One region of the Peribacillus asahii genome, then DNA from elsewhere that is predicted to be linked to it. Evidence: riboswitches for the same ligand, from Rfam matches in the RefSeq annotation. Region 1 holds a riboswitch; each other region holds the start of a gene.
The links. A riboswitch is a leader RNA that binds a small molecule or an ion and turns the genes downstream of it on or off. The one in region 1 is predicted to bind thiamine pyrophosphate.
Positions count from the first base shown of each region.

Region 2: it holds a riboswitch for thiamine pyrophosphate, as region 1 does, so the genes downstream of both, thiC (phosphomethylpyrimidine synthase ThiC) here and thiM (hydroxyethylthiazole kinase) in region 1, are expected to answer to the same signal.
Region 3: it holds a riboswitch for thiamine pyrophosphate, as region 1 does, so the genes downstream of both, thiT (energy-coupled thiamine transporter ThiT) here and thiM (hydroxyethylthiazole kinase) in region 1, are expected to answer to the same signal.
Region 4: it holds a riboswitch for thiamine pyrophosphate, as region 1 does, so the genes downstream of both, tenI (thiazole tautomerase TenI) here and thiM (hydroxyethylthiazole kinase) in region 1, are expected to answer to the same signal.

Region 1 covers NZ_CP026095.1:3,117,939-3,122,157, reverse strand. The annotation lists gene BAOM_RS15385 (catalase) at 1-148, shown strand, start outside; gene thiD (bifunctional hydroxymethylpyrimidine kinase/phosphomethylpyrimidine kinase) at 381-1,163, opposite strand; gene thiE (thiamine phosphate synthase) at 1,180-1,830, opposite strand; gene thiM (hydroxyethylthiazole kinase) at 1,817-2,635, opposite strand; TPP riboswitch at 2,728-2,838, opposite strand; gene BAOM_RS15365 (CoA transferase subunit A) at 3,247-3,960, shown strand; gene BAOM_RS15360 (3-oxoacid CoA-transferase subunit B) at 3,927-4,219, shown strand, end outside.
Region 2 covers NZ_CP026095.1:1,974,261-1,978,479, forward strand. The annotation lists gene BAOM_RS09555 (branched-chain amino acid ABC transporter permease) at 1-105, shown strand, start outside; gene BAOM_RS09560 (branched-chain amino acid ABC transporter permease) at 110-1,117, shown strand; gene BAOM_RS09565 (hypothetical protein) at 1,119-1,298, shown strand; gene phaZ (intracellular short-chain-length polyhydroxyalkanoate depolymerase) at 1,353-2,246, shown strand; TPP riboswitch at 2,315-2,429, shown strand; gene thiC (phosphomethylpyrimidine synthase ThiC) at 2,546-4,219, shown strand, end outside.
Region 3 covers NZ_CP026095.1:846,102-850,320, forward strand. The annotation lists gene BAOM_RS04255 (sensor histidine kinase) at 1-879, opposite strand, end outside; gene BAOM_RS04260 (cation diffusion facilitator family transporter) at 1,105-1,983, opposite strand; TPP riboswitch at 2,217-2,319, shown strand; gene thiT (energy-coupled thiamine transporter ThiT) at 2,427-3,002, shown strand; gene guaC (GMP reductase) at 3,211-4,194, opposite strand.
Region 4 covers NZ_CP026095.1:1,919,402-1,923,620, forward strand. The annotation lists gene thiO (glycine oxidase ThiO) at 1-1,071, opposite strand, end outside; gene tenI (thiazole tautomerase TenI) at 1,055-1,672, opposite strand; TPP riboswitch at 1,769-1,878, opposite strand; gene BAOM_RS09320 (ATP-binding protein) at 1,951-3,210, opposite strand; gene BAOM_RS24305 (hypothetical protein) at 4,099-4,219, shown strand, end outside.

The sequences.
Region 1 (4,219 bases):
TATCGCAGAGAAAATGAAAGAATTGAGGAAGGAAAACAAAGTTCCAGGCCGAGAAGCAGGCAGCTCGAAATTTGGTCAAGGTTCATTAGCTGCGAACGAAGCAACAGAGGATGCTGTAAAGAAAAGCCACGAAGCGGATCCCTATTAATTATGAAGAAAAGGTTGTCCAGAAAATTAGTGAAAACTAATTGACTGGCAACCTTTTTATTTTTGCTCATTTCCTTCCCTTTCTACAAACGAGCGTTGAGCTTAGTGTAGATTTTGTCTGTATCGCTTATCTTAATCTACTACCTTCTTTCAACTCCCAAGTCCTTAGCTAATGCGTGAAGTGGGAGTCTTCTGTCGGGAAATGCTAAACATCTAAACAGTAAGTACTTATATTAAATCTTATAACAATGATTGAGCGGGCCATTTCCTTTTCCAAGATTCAGCTGATCCTGAAGAGCTCCAGTTAAATAATCTTTCGCATACTGAATACTCATGTTGACATCGTGTCCATCTGCTAAGTTACAAGCAATGGCGGAGGAAAGAGTACAACCTGTTCCGTGTGTATTAGGATTTTCAATTTTAACACCTGTAAACCAGGTGAACTGGCCATTACTATACAGTAAGTCATCGGCACTATCTAGGAGATGGCCGCCTTTAATAAGGATATTTCCTTGATAATGTTTGGCTATTTGAATAGCGGCTTTTTGCATATCCTCTTTTGTTTCAATCCTCATCCCGCCGCATAAACATTCGGCTTCGGGAATATTTGGTGTAATCAGAGTTGCAAGCGGGAGAAGCTTTGTAATAAGAACATCCATTGCATCCTTACTTAATAATGGGCTGCCGCTTGTTGAAATCATGACAGGATCGACAACAATATGCTTCGGTTTGTATTCTTTTAGTTTTTCGACAATCACTTCAATAATGTGCGGGGAAGACACCATACCTATTTTCACACTGTCTGGAAAGATATCGTTCATAATGCTGTCTAGTTGTTGTCCTACAAACTCAGGTGTTGCCTCTAGTACACTATCTACTCCTGTTGTGTTTTGAGCAGTAAGCGCTGTAATAGCAGTCATCGCGTACATTTTGTGAGCGGTAATCGTTTTAATATCAGCTTGAATGCCTGCTCCGCCGCTGCTATCGGAACCAGCAATACTTAATACTTTTTTCATTATCCATCCCTCTAATCTAGTTATTTTCGTGATTGACTATTTGCTTTGAGAGAGCAAGCAGTTCCTGACTTGCTTTTTTGATATCTTGTTTAGCAAAAATCGCTGAAACAACAGCAACTCCATCAATACCGCTGCCGCTTAGTTGTAAAATGTTTTTTTCATTAATTCCACCAATTGCAACGACAGGAATGGAAACACTTTGACAAATAGCCTCTAAAGTACGCAAGGGTAGTGCAGTAGCATCGAGTTTCGTTGAAGTCGTAAAAACAGCACCTACACCTACATAATCTGCTCCACCTTTTTCAGCTAGACGGGCTTGTTCAACGGTTTGAACCGATACACCAAGTATTTTGTCACCACCAATCATATTTCTTGCTGTTGATAGATCCATATCGTCTTGTCCAATGTGAATCCCATCAGCAGCGCATGCAATGGCGACTTCTACATTATCATTGATGACAAATGGAACGTTATAAGCCTCTGTTATTTTTTTTATCTGCTGTGCTTCTTTTAAAAAGTCCTCATAAGGTAGATTCTTTTCACGTAACTGAATAAATGTTGCCCCGCCCTGAATCGTTTGTTCTACTTGTTCAGCTAAAGACTGTTCTCCAAGCCAAGCTCTATCTGTTACGGCATACAAAAGCATAGATTGTTTATCTACTTTCAATTTTCATGCCCTCCTTTAATAGAGAAGAATCAAGTTTACTTACATAATCAATGAAGTGCGTTCTAAAGCTTGAAGTGCCTCCACCTGTAGCTATTGTTTTTTGATAAGCAAGTTCGCCGCTAAGTCCCATTACACAGACAGCTGCGGCTGTGCTATCTATTAGTTGCTCTGGATTGGCTCCACAATAAGCACCGATTACAGCAGAGAGCATACAACCTGATCCGGTGATTTTCGACATCATTGGGTGCCCATTTTTAATGATGTACGCTTTTTCGTGGTGAACAACTAGGTCGGTAGCGCCTGTTGTAGCAATAACAGCACCTGTTCCAATGCTTAAATCTTTTGTAAGTTGAATAATTTCATTTATATTTTCATCTTCAATACTTTCAGCCGCATCGACACCTTTTGTTAATCCACTTCCTGCGTAAATCGTTTTAATTTCAGAAATATTGCCTCTAATAACGGAAAACTTCACTTCTTCTAGTAGTTTAAACGTCATATTTGTTCTTAGTTTAGAAGCACCAGCACCGACAGGGTCTAAAATAACAGGAAGACCGAGTTCATTTGCTTTTTTCCCTGCTTTAATCATCGAGAGAATGGTTCGTGCATTGAGCGTACCAATATTAAGGACGAGACTGCTGCAAATACTCGTAATTTCCTCTACTTCGGTTAAATCATCTGCCATAATAGGAGATCCGCCGCAGGCCAAGACAATATTAGCCACATCGTTGACCGTTACATAATTGGTAATATTATGTACTAAAGGTGTTTGCATAGCTACATTTTCTAAAATATTTTCAAACATATAGATACTCCTCCGTTGGTTGATTTATCTACTAACTAATTGAAATGAAAAAATGCGATATACCAAAAAGGTGCATCGCATTCATAGACTACCATTTATGACATTCGATTCCCTACGTTGGCATTATCCAAATCAGGTTAAAGGGTTAAAGCTACATTTCGCTTACTCTCAGCCCACATGTGCAAGCTCCCCTACTATTTACATTCTATCTATTATTTTAGCATATTTCTTGATATAGAGTATTCTTCTTTTAATAAATTAAGTTTTTCTCTATGCATCTTTTCTGAAAGATGTGTGAGCCCAAATTACGTTATCAATAATATTGTTTAATAAAGTGAGGGGGTTCCTTCATTGTCATTGATGGTTAGTTGACTAATCGAATCTTTACTACAAAAGCGAGGCGACTGTTCAGTTTAGACAAGTATTTCATCTTATGACCTCGAGGGGCTAGCAGTCGTAGCTAGATGAGGGCAGTCGTCCCCCGCCTATCTTGTTTGTTTTCCATACGCTTGAGGTGGGGGTCTTACTGCCCGTTAAGTGTGAGGGAAAAAATCTGTTAAAGTATTAGGATTTTTTCAGTAGTAGGCTCATATTCTAATAGGGGTGATGTGATGGTAGAAAATACGTTCGGGAAAATCTGTACATATAATCAAGTTAAGCCGTTATTTAAAGATAATCAATCCATTTTATTCGGTGGATTTGGCGGGGTCGGCACGCCGCCAGGGCTAGTAAATTTGATTTTAGAAACAAACGTTCAAAACTTACTTCTTATCGGCAATGATGCAGGATTTCCGAATATAGGAATAGGAAAAATTGTTACGGCAAAAAGGGCACGCAAAATGATAGTATCTCATATTGGCTCGAATCCAAACGCCGGTGCATTTATGCAGAATGGTGAACTAGAGATTGAGTTTTCGCCACAAGGCACGCTTGTTGAACGAATTAGAGCAGGGGGGATGGGGCTTGGCGGGGTGTTAACAGATATCGGATTAGATGCAGAATTTGTTAATCAAGGGAAACAAGTAGTAGCACTAGATAACAAGAAGTATCTTGTTGAACCCGCATTAACGGCTGAAATTGCAATTGTGTATGCGAAACGATGTGACCCGTATGGCAATTTAGTGTTTGATAAAAGTGCCCGCAATACGAATCCTCTTATTGCAATGGCAGGAGCCATCACGATTGTTGAAGTGGATGAAATTGTACCGCTGGGTGCTTTAAATCCAGATCATATTGTGACTCCGGGGGCATTTGTTGATTATATCGTTCCATCGAAAGGAGTGGATTGGAAATGGGCATGGGAGACGGTATTCGACAAACATTAGCCAAACGTGCTGCTGAGGAAATTTCTGATGGTATGCTTGTCAATTTAGGGATTGGCATTCCATCACTCGTTCCAGATTATTTGCCCAAAAGTCATAACGTCATGTTTCATGCAGAGAATGGAATTGTTGGAATCAGCCATTCCCCACCGTATGAAGAGGCGGATGAGCATTTATGTAACGCTGGAGGTTATCCGATTACGGTGAAAAGCGGGGCATCTTATTGTGATAGTGCTGTTGCATTTGGAATGATTCGACGTGG
Region 2 (4,219 bases), 1.1 Mb from region 1:
TTTATGGCTTATTATGTTCCTGAGCTTTCGCTAGCCGTTAATATGCTGATTATGGCTGTTGTTTTACTAGTTAGGCCGCAAGGATTGTTTGCGCTAAAGGGGTGATGAGGTGAGAAGGAATAGATTTACTGATAAAGAGTCTCTGCTATTTTTGATTATAGGTCTCGCTTTATTCGTATTTCCATTTATTTATGAAGATCGAAGCATGTTAATCCTTTTTACACAAATTTTTATCTTTGCGATTTTTGCGATGAGCTATGATATTTTACTTGGTTTTACCGGCATTGTTTCTTTTGGGCATGCAATGTTTTTTGGCATTGGAGCTTACTGTGTCAGTGTTATGTTAAAGCATTATGAACCAACGATGCTTCTTGTTACTGGGGCGATTATTTTGGGTGTTTTGTTTTCTCTAATTATCAGTTTTGTTGTAGGGTTGATGACGCTTCGTTTAAAAAGTCATTATTATGCGATGTTGACGCTGGCTCTTGCTGGTCTATTTCTTGTCGCTGCAGAAAAATGGAGGACCCTTACGTACGGAAATGATGGATTTACGTTTCGAGTTCCTGAGTTTTTCCATAGTCGACTTCACTTTTATCTTGTTTGTCTTGTGCTGATGATCATTGTCTATTTTGGATTAAAACGATTTATTCAGTCTCCATTAGGAAGAATATTGCTAGCTATTAAGGATAATGAACAACGGGCAGAATCACTTGGCTATCAAGTTTTGCATTATAAAATCATTGCGAGTATCGTAGCTGGCGGAATTGCGAGTTTAAGTGGTTCTTTATATGCTTTATCGCTGCGTTTTGTCAATACGAGTGTATTTACGATGGACATTACGCTTGATGCTTTATTAATGACGATTATTGGTGGAGTGGGTACATTAATTGGTCCTGTTTTAGGAGCAGCTATTATTGAATTGGCTCACCATTGGTTGACAGGACTTGCAAAAGTGCATTGGATTTTTGAGCGTTGGCTTATTTTGTTTGGCATTGTGTATATCCTTGCAGTAATGTTTTTTCCAAATGGTATTGTCGGTAGTGTCCGAAAACTTGTTGCAAAAAAAGGAAAGAAGGAAGATGTATCGACTTCAGAGAATATAGTGAAGGAGGGGTGAGATGAGCGGGCAAACAATCGTTTCATTTATCTTTCGCTTCCATCTCGCAAACACGGAAACATTGACAGAAGAGAAGCAGTGGAGGATTAAAGTGACTCATATTCAAGACGATGATGAAATGACCTTCGAAAATCTAGATGATGCCGTAAATTTTGTAAGACAATCGCTTACGAAACGATAAAGAAAAGAAATCGAGGGGTGTATTTAGCAAATAGTAGATGAGGAGATGAAGTGAATGAATAAAGTGGGAGTGGAACTGAAAAGAACGACTTTAGCAAATGGAGAAACATTAGGATACCGTGAAAGAGCAGGCGGAGATAAAGTGTTACTTCTTGTTCATGGAAATATGACCTCTTCTAAGCATTGGGATCTTTTAATCGATGTTATTCCTTCCTCTTATAAAATATTAGCTGTGGATTTACGAGGTTTCGGTCATTCGACGTATATACGTCCGGTTGAAAGCATCAAAGATTTTTCAGATGATCTCAAACTTTTTGTTGATCAGTTACAGCTGTCCGAGTTCAGTATGATTGGTTGGTCGACTGGCGGTGCGGTTGCAATGCAGTTTTGTGCGGATTATCCAGGGCTATGCGAGCAATTAATTTTATTAGCCTCTGTTTCAACGAGGGGATATCCAACGTTTGGCAGCCCGGACTTGACGAAACGACTGCAAACACAGGAAGAAGTCAGAAATGATGCTAAGACAATGGCTGTACAACAAGCATATGATATGAATAATCGAGACTTTTTGAAGTCTGTGTGGAATACTTTAATTTATACAAAGAAGCAGCCTGATGACAAGAAGTATGAGGAATATGTGGACGATATGCTTACACAGCGCAATCTTGCCGAAGTCTATCATACTTTAAATATTTTTAATATAAGTGATCAACATAATGGGTTGCTTCAAGGTAGAAATCAAGTGAAGGATATTCAAATACCTGTCCTTATATTACGAGGAAGTGATGATTTAGTGATTTCTAAACAAATGGCCGATGAAATCATGGAGGATTTTCATGGCCGAGCGGTTTTTAAAGAATTGGCGGCTTGTGGTCATTCTCTATTAATGGATAATCTGGATTTGTTATGTAATGAAATTGTTCAGTTTTTAGACAATAAGGTTCAATAGACAAAATTTCCAATATTCTCTTTACATGTCTATGAATTTATTCTATAGTAGTAGTAGAAAAGTTAATATTTTCGTACTAGGGGTGTCCAATAAGTTGGGCTGAGAGAGAAACACGATGAAGTTTCTTAACCCTCAGGACCTGATCTGGCTCATACCAGCGTGGGGAAGTTGTTATCTGCTTTTTTTATGGCTTTGTGCCGTTTAAAAAACTGACTACTACCGGGTTCTGTTTATACAGATCCCGGTTTTTTCATGCCGTTTGGGAATCAGATTTCGTCCTATAACTAAAGGAGGAATGGATGATGAGTGAACAAAAGAACGTCGTAATGACAAGTTTTCCAGCTAGTAAAAAAGTATTTGTAGAAGGATCCCAACCAAGTATAAGAGTTCCTTTTCGTGAGATTGAACAGTCTCCAACTGTGACAGCGCGAGGGGAAGAAGTAAATCTGCCCATCCGTGTCTATGATACGAGTGGTCCCTATACAGATCCACAAGTGAAGATTGATATTGAAAAAGGTCTATCATCTGTACGGAGCGAATGGATTCGTAATCGTGAGGATACCGAGGAATATATCGGGCGTGAAATAAAGCCTGAGGACAATGGCTATAAAAATATCAATCAAGGAAAAGAATTTGTCTTTCCTGGATTAAAAAGAAAGCCGCTTCGTGCAAAAAAAGGGAAAAATGTAACGCAAATGCATTATGCCCGTCAAGGAATCATTACACCTGAAATGGAATATATCGCATTGCGAGAAAATATGGACCCAGAATTTGTTCGTAAAGAAGTAGCGGAAGGGCGAGCGATTATTCCAGCTAATATTAATCATCCAGAAAGTGAACCAATGATTATTGGACGTAATTTTTTAGTGAAAATTAATGCTAATATCGGTAATTCTGCAGTAACTTCGTCAATCGATGAAGAAGTGGAAAAAATGACGTGGGCTATTCGTTGGGGAGCAGACACGATGATGGATCTTTCTACAGGGAAAAACATTCATACAACGCGAGAGTGGATTATTCGCAATTGTCCGGTTCCAGTTGGGACGGTTCCGATTTATCAAGCGCTTGAAAAAGTGAATGGTATTGCCGAAGATTTAACATGGGAAGTGTTCCGGGATACGTTAATTGAACAAGCGGAACAAGGGGTGGATTACTTTACGATTCATGCGGGAGTACGTCTGCCATATATCCCACTAACAGCAAAGAGAACAACAGGCATTGTATCTCGCGGGGGATCGATTATGGCCCAATGGTGTTTAGCGCATCATCAAGAAAACTTCCTATACACACATTTTGAAGAAATATGTGAAATTATGAAAGCGTACGATGTTTCCTTTTCATTAGGAGATGGGCTTCGTCCAGGTTCGATTGCCGATGCGAATGATGATGCTCAATTTGCGGAGCTTGAAACGCTTGGTGAATTAACGAAAATTGCTTGGAAACATGATGTACAAGTGATGATTGAAGGACCAGGTCATGTACCGATGCATAAAATTAAAGAAAATATGGATAAGCAATTAGATATTTGTATGGAAGCGCCGTTCTATACGCTTGGACCATTAACGACTGATATTGCACCAGGCTATGACCATATTACGTCAGCCATTGGCGCAGCGATGATTGCTTCATACGGAACAGCCATGCTTTGCTATGTAACACCGAAAGAACATTTAGGCTTGCCAAATAAAGACGATGTGCGCGATGGGGTAATTACGTATAAAATTGCCGCTCATGCAGCGGATCTTGCCAAAGGACATCCTGGAGCAGAACTTCGTGATAACGCTCTTTCAAAAGCACGATTTGAATTCCGTTGGCGTGATCAATTTAACTTATCACTTGATCCGGAGCGAGCAATGGAATACCATGATGAAACGCTGCCAGCAGAAGGAGCTAAAACCGCTCATTTCTGTTCAATGTGCGGCCCAAAATTTTGCAGCATGAAGATTTCTCATAATATTCGTGATATGGAAATG
Region 3 (4,219 bases), 2.3 Mb from region 1:
GAGTAATCCTTCTCTAGATTGTGTACCAGAAATAGTAATAGTCGGTACAGAGGTTGTGGGAATGACATCTAGTGCGTTTAAGATAATATTTAACAATACTTGACGTATTTCTTCCTTAGAGCCGCTAATCATTATATCGTCTGGAATGGCATACGAAACGGTAGCATTCGCTTCTAATATGCTTGGGTAAAGAAATTCAATAACATCATCGACAAGCTTTGAAATAGAAAAGGAATCAATATATTCACTTGCTTTTTCTTTCTTTGATAAATTTAGAAATTGTGTGATTCGACTGTTTAGTTGATTAAGTTCACTTGAGATAATATCTAAATATTTTACTTCTGGATGTTCCGATTGTAGCAATTGGATAAATCCCATAATGGATGTTAATGGATTTCTAAATTCATGAACAAAGCTAGATGTCATTTGACCGAGCAGAGTCAAGCGGTCTTTATGTGTCTGACTAATGAAATAGTACTGTTCTTCTAGCGATTTTGCTTGTAATTTTGCGTAATAAGTAATGGTCTGTTGAATCAATTGATCGAGTGAACGGTTAATTTCATTAATGAGACGAAGTGAATCACAGGGTGTTAAATGTAAAGTAAGTACTTCTTCTATTATAATGGATCTTCCAGCTGTAATCGTTTTAGTGAATTCCTCCATACTCATAATCTGAAGAAATTGTTCTGTCGCAATATTTTCCGATAATGAATCTAAGCACTCTTCAAGCGTTGATTGCTGCTTTTTCATTTTTTCTATAAATAGTTTGAAAAAATGTTCGACTTTTTCTCCGGAAAGGGAGAATTGCGTCCACTGGCTAATAATACGATCTTTATGATCCATTAAGAAATCAATTGCTGTAGCGTTATTAAATAGCATCTCGCCCTCCATTGACAGGAAAAGATTTTTTTCGTTGATTATTCCTATTTCGCTAATAGGAAACGAAAATCCTTTAACTTCTAAAGAAAATTATGCAAAAATTCTAAAAAAACGTTTTTTTGTGTCTTTATAACTAGTAAAAAGGTTGTATTCAATAATAAGCCAGTAATCAACAAAGTCATATAATAGAGCCAATAAAAAAGTAACCAACAAAATAGCTGTTGGTTACTGTTGTGAAGTCGTATAAGGTTCTATATGAATGATTGCATATTTAACATTATGTTCCGATAGTAAGTTTTGTTCGACTTGAACCGTGATTTCATGGCTTTCGATAACCGTTAAAAGCGGGTTTACATGAATGGTTGCTTCAACAAGAATTTCATTTCCATGCATACGAGCTTTAATTGCGCTCATGTCTTTAACGCCTTCTGTTTTTGAAATGGTCACTCCAATTTTTTGTAATAACTCTTCATCAAAGCCATCGGTTAAGGAGTGGGAAGCGTCTAGGAAAATCTCGACAGCTGTTTTACAAATAATAATTCCGACAACGATAGCAGCGACTCCATCGAGCCATGCGATGCCGATATAGGTTCCTAAAATTCCAACTAAAGCCCCTACACTAACGAGTGCATCCGATCGATTATCCTGTGCAACCGCATAAATAGAAGCGCTGTTTATTTTTCGACTAAGCGCTACATTATAACGATAAATACCGTACATAAACGCCGCGGAGAATAATGCTGTAATTGCTGTCAATATGCTTGGTGATTGAGTATCTTCTGTAAAAAAATCTTCAATAGCACCGGTAATGACATCAATACCGACCGTAATCATGATAAAAGCAGCGATTAAAGAAGCGATTGTTTCTGCACGCAAATGGCCATATGCATGGTTTTTATCTGGCGGGATTTTTGAAATTTTTAATCCAATTAATACGGCAACCGAAGCGACAATATCGGTCGCATTATTTAATCCATCAGCCCATAAGCCTTTGGAGTGACCAAAATAGCCCACCGTTAATTTCAGCGATGCTAAAAATATGTAAGCGATGATACTAATATAGGCCCCTCTTTCAGCTGAAAGAGAATTTTGATCTGTATCCATGATTGTACCCCCATTGCAAACTTGCGTATTAACGATATCAAATGAAACCGTAGTGGGTCTATAGCAACAATGTCTCCCTCATCCATCTAAATTGTATCTTTGCATTTGTATTGATGGGCTAAAAATAAGTTGGTCACAGCTAAAAATACATCCTTAATTAGGAAGGGAGAAAAGATTAGTACTTGTTTTATGAATAAACTAGTAGTATATTCTAACCTAGGATAAAAATTAAATACGTCCACAAGGGGAGCCGAAGAGGCTGAGAGTGAGCGAATGAGTTCTGACCCTATGAACCTGTTAGTTAATGCTAGCGTAGGGATGTGGTTTTGGATATAAAGCAATACGGGCCATCCATTACCGCCCTAGTATTGCTTTTTTATTTGGAAAAAAAGCAATACGGGCAGCTCATCACGCTTCTCTAAATAGGAGAAGGAGGAAGTATAATGAATAATAAAACACTATTTTTAGTGGAAGTAGCGATTTTTGCTGCTTTGGCGTTGCTGCTTGATTTTGTATCAGGTGCGATTATGGGAAGGTTTTGGCCGCAAGGAGGTTCTATTTCCCTTGCGATGGTTCCTGTTTTTCTAATGGCCTTTCGTTGGGGAGTTAAAGGCGGAGTCCTTACTGGAGTTTTATTAGGAGGATTGCAAATTATAACGGGAGCCATTCCGTATCATTTTGCTTCATGGATTATAGATTATTTCTTAGCTTTTGGAGTGGTAGGGTTCGCTGGTGTATATGTGAATAAGGTAAATGTGAGCTTAAGGGAAGGGAACTATTCGAAAGCTAACTTTTACATTATAAGCGGAGTGCTGTTAGGAAGCTTTTTACGATTTTTATGTCATTTTGCTTCTGGTATTATTCTTTATGGAGAGTATGCGCCGCCAGGCCAACCAGTCGCGCTTTACTCGCTCGTTTATAACGGCACGTATATGCTAGGATGCTTTGTACTATCTGCTATTATCGTGGCCATGCTTTATTCAACGGCAAGAAATGTATTAATAAGAAAAGCGTATTAAATCTTCAGTCGGATCTGTTATAGGTCCGGCTTTTTCTATCGTTTAATTTTTAAGTGTTCGTGAATATGGTTGTTCCATTTGATTTGTGGCTTAAATGAGCCACAAATTAATCTATGAAAAAAACTGAGCAAGTATGAAAGTCTCTCGCTCAGCTTGGTATGAAAAAATCATATGGATATGGTTGACTATCCAGGGTGCTTAAAAGCTTTTAATACACTTTATCACCGTTAAAGATAGAGTTTTTAACGATAGCGTAATCTACATTGCGGATTGCTTCTAACTTATTTCCACCTGCATAAGAGATAGAGGACTGAAGATCTTGCTCCATTTCTGTTAATGTATCTTGCAAAGAACCTTTGTGCTCGACGAACATTTTCTTGCCTTCTACGTTTTTCTTTTCGCCTTTTTGAAATTCTGAAGCGGAACCGAAGTATTCTTTATAGAGTTTCCCATCTTTCTCAAACGTTTCTCCTGGTGATTCTTCATGTCCAGCAAATAATGAACCAATCATGACCATAGTTGCACCAAATCTAATCGATTTAGCGATATCGCCGTGTGTACGAATTCCTCCGTCAGCAATAATCGGCTTGCTTGCTGCCTTTGCGCACCAACGCAGTGCAGCTAATTGCCAACCACCTGTTCCAAATCCGGTTTTAATTTTTGTAATACATACCTTTCCTGGCCCGATGCCTACTTTTGTCGCATCCGCACCAGCATGCTCTAATTCTCTTACTGCTTCTGGAGTGCCTACATTTCCAGCAATCACAAAACTATCAGGTAAGTATTTTTTAATATGTTGAATCATCTTTATGACTGCATTCGAATGACCGTGTGCAATATCAATCGTAATATATTCAGGCACAAGCTGTTCCTCTGCTAATTGTTGGATAAATTCATACTCTTCATCTTTAACTCCAACGCTAATCGATGCGATTAATCCTCGTGATTGCATATCTTTAATAAAAGATACTCGCTTCTCTGGTTCGAAGCGATGCATCACATAAAAGTAGCCATTTTCTGCTAAGTAAATAGCAATCTTTTCATCTATAATAGTCTGCATATTGGCAGGTACTACAGGTAACTTAAATGTATGTTTCCCTAAAGTTACCGTTGTATCACATTCAGAACGGCTCTGTACTATACATCTTGCCGGAATTAATTGAATATCTTCATAATCAAACACATTATCCATGTTTTACACCTCTAAATACGAATAT
Region 4 (4,219 bases), 1.2 Mb from region 1:
TTCCATCCAATCTTTTCTTATTTCTTTTTTCATAATAAAATCTCGAATCATTTGTCCTGTGGCAGGAGCGAGCAAAATGCCATTTCGATAATGCCCTGTGGCGAATAAAATGCCGTCATCATCAGGATGATGACCGATAAATGGCTTTTGATCAAACGTTTGTGGACGAAGCCCTGCCCAAAAGGACTCGATTTTCATATCGATGATGGACGGGAGCATCGTTTTTGCTTTAGCAATGAGCTTCTCGATGCCGCCAAGACTTGCTTGTTCATTCCAATCATTTTCGACCATGCTGGCTCCAAGTACAAGTCTGCCGTTGTTTCGAGGTACAATATAGCAGTGTTCATGAAACAATGTATGCTTTAAAAGCGGCTTTTCACTTGAAACTGATACACATTCGCCTTTGACGGGAGTAAGCGTATTGGTTAAACCAAGCTGATGGAAAAAATTAGAGCTCCATACACCATTTGCGACAACGACATATTTAGCTTGGAAATTTCCTTTGTTCGTTTTAATCGTATAGGAACTGTCTTGTTTTTCAATCGAGAAAACCGATGTATGTTCAAAAACCGATGCCCCTAATACTTGAGCACTCTTTCCAAATGCTTGACAAACAGAACTAGGTAAGACATTCACATCATCTTCAATAAAAGCGGCTCCGATAATATTCGTTGAAACAGAAGATTCTTCATGGCGTACATTATCTCTGTCATACCATCTGACGGTAGGGAGGGAGATGGTAGAGTTTAGCTCACTTTTTTCAGCCTCTGAATAAGCGAGCTGAAAAATGCCGCCTTTTCTTAACTCAATATCGATACCGCTTAGCTCTTTTAGCTCATCTTGAAGCTGAAAATAGGCTAGTTGACTCTTTCTTGCAAAAGGATAGAAAATCTCAAGGTCATTGCATTCTGAATGAGCACCTAGCATACCAGCCGCTGCACTTGTCGATTTACTAGCTAGTTGCTTTTCCTCAAATACAGCAACATCAATCTGTTCTTTCGCTAAATAATAGGCAATTGAGCAGCCGATAATTCCACCGCCTATAATAGCTACTTCATAATTTGTTTTCACATGAATTCTCCTTACATAATTTTGAAAAATCTAATGCGGATGCATAGGGATTTGGTGAAGAAAAAATGCCCGACATAACCGCAATGCCATCTGTTTTTAGTTGTTGAAGAGCATGTACTCGATTTGGCGTAATTCCACCTATGGCATATACAGGGATTTTTAGTGCTTGTTTCATGTTGCTAATAGTATGTATGCCATTTGGCGTTAGTCCCTTCTTACAATCTGTTTCAAAACAATGTCCATATAACACATAATCCGCTCCATCTGTTTCCGCTTGTTTTGCTTCTTCTACAGAATGAATCGAACGACCAATCCGTAAGTGCGGAAAGTTTTCTCTCACTTTTTGGATAGGGAGGCTATGTGATGGAAGATGGATATTTGACATTTGTGTGAGTAACGCGATATCTAAGCGATCATGAATGACGAGTTTTTCTTTGTTTACATCTGCTTGTTCTAAAAGCTGAATGAGTGACAGAACTTCATGAGCCGTTTTTGATTTTTCACGAATATGGACATAATCAACAATATTTTGAATAGAAGAAATAATACTTGTCAGCGCGTCAACCGTATGTGAATCATCTGTTACGGCAATCAGTTTCATATTCGTTTACTCCTTTTTACTAGTAAGTAGTGCACGCAAAAAAACCACTAACCTTAAATAGGAAAGTGGTTTTGTTATTTGTACACAAATAAGCACAAAGAATAACGAACACTTCCCTACGCAGGTGCGAACCTGTTCAGGTTATGAGGGTTTAAAAGTAACTACTTTATTCTCAGCCCTTATCAAGGGATCCCCTAGTGAATTAACTAAATAGTTTTAAAATTTATATTTAAAATATCATAAATCTAGAAGGTGTACAACAAAAATTTTAAAAAAATTTATTGATAAATAGGGAGCTTGATAGAAAAGCAAGTTCCTATTCCTTGTTCACTTACGACTGTAATCTGACCATTCATTTGATTAATAATACTATAAGAAACCATCATTCCAAGCCCTGTGCCTTTTTCTTTGGTTGTAAAATAGGGCTCCCCAAGGCGATTGATTTGTTCTTGTGTCATACCTGATCCTTCATCTCGAATATCGATTTGAATCGTATCCTGATTATTGGTTTGGATGACGTGCAATTTTCCGTTAACCTCCATAGATTCTATACCGTTTTTTAACATATTAATTAGACATTGTTGAAACTTTTTACGCTCGCCCTTAACGACATATTGGTCATCTTCTAATAAAGATAGTTTAATTTGTATGCTGTTCATATTAGCTAAAGGAGTAATGATATTGATGACATGCTGAATCTCCTCTGCAACATGGATCTTTTCCTCCTTTTCAAGTGCGGGCTTAGCAAATGTTAAATAATCATTGATTACTTCTGTGGCTCGATCTAATTCTTGTAATGCAATTTCTGTATATTGTTTTCTTTTTTGGTCAGAGGTTTCTTCAGATAGCATTTGGATAAATCCTCTACTTGTGGTGAGGGGATTACGAACTTCATGAGAAATACTAGCTGCTAGATGACTCACCATTTGTAATTTCTCAGCTTTCACTAACTTTTGTAATACTTGAAAATTTGCTTGGATGACTTCCCACAGTAAGTTCGTAAACACCATTGCAATGATTTGAATGGAAATATATTGTGTCCATAGATTTGCTCCTCTGTTTATGTTAAATAGTTGCTCAGATACCAACAGGGAGATCATTAAGCCGATAAAAGTTAGCGAACTGCTTATTATCACTTTATATTTCACGGAAAATTGCGAAAAATATTTGGATATAAAGAATAGTACAATAGAAAAAGAAAAGAAAGTAATACAGGCTATATAAAAGCCGTTATCGCCATTTAGCCAAAAGCGAATGGATAACATTAAGAATAATAAAGGAATTCCTAATTTATATCCGCCATATAACCAACCAAGGATAAAGGGAATCCAACGAAGGTCCCATACATAATAAGGCCCTGTAGCAACAGGGAATATCATGCAAAGAATAAGGGAGACGATAGGAAAAATGGCAAATGTCCTTCTTTTGAAGTTTTCAAATCTATAAGAATATTTGGCAAAATAAATCATTTGTACTAAAAATAACGGAAGAATAGTAAATAAGAAGTTAATTAACAAATCTTTTGTTATTAAAGACATAGTTGCACCGAACTTTCAATAATTTATAACTTTAAATATTCGCTATTATTAGGTGAAATTCCTTTCGTTATTTTAAAAAAATGGTAGAAAAATACACCTTAGTTTTCTGCTCCTATAAATGATAAAGACTTTAAAGAAGCGGAAATTGGAATTGTACTCGGTATGCCTATCGTTGTGTTACCCATCGTGATTTCATTTATCGTGTTTGTCGCAGTTGACTTTGTTAACGCGAAAATACATAGTGTTGCAAAAAACCTTAGCCATTAATAAGGGGAAATAAATAATAAAAGACTGATCACTAGCATTCTGTGATCAGTCTTTTTCCAGATTGTAGAATGAGTTGTATTAATTGGTTCCAAAAAATGTCATGCTATCAAAGCTGTTAAAATCTCTATACACTAATTCTAATTTTTTACCTGGCGATACTTGATAAGTCAAATATCCACTTAAAGTTTTGCCTTTAGCAAGCTCCACAATGGTATCTAATTCATTGTATTTAGCCGAATAAAACTGTAAATCTAGGGCATTGTTGAATTTATCATTAATATATAGGTCTGGGAAGAATCCAGGAATCTGTGTCGATCCATAATTTTTAATGACAACATAAAGTGAGATATAAGATAACAAACAATGAAACTATAAGTTTTCCAGATGAAGCGATAGTAACACATTTTAAAAATGTACATTCGAATATAATCTTAATTCACGTTAGATCTAAACGCTATCAGTAATTTATGGTAATTAAAAAGAGGGATAATGGTAAAAATCGATCGATAAATTTGTTATATAACAGGTTTTTATTTTTCGGAAATGTATTGACACAGTAGTGATTCTGTTATATATTTTATATAACTTAAATAAATTGTTATACAACAGGAGGGGACGAAGATGGAAACGTATCGTGAAGCATATGAAAGCTATAAAAGAGCATGTGAAAATTACGGAATGGAGTCGATGACTTTTTATCATTTTGTAACACACTTAACGAAAGAACAATTGAATGAATATG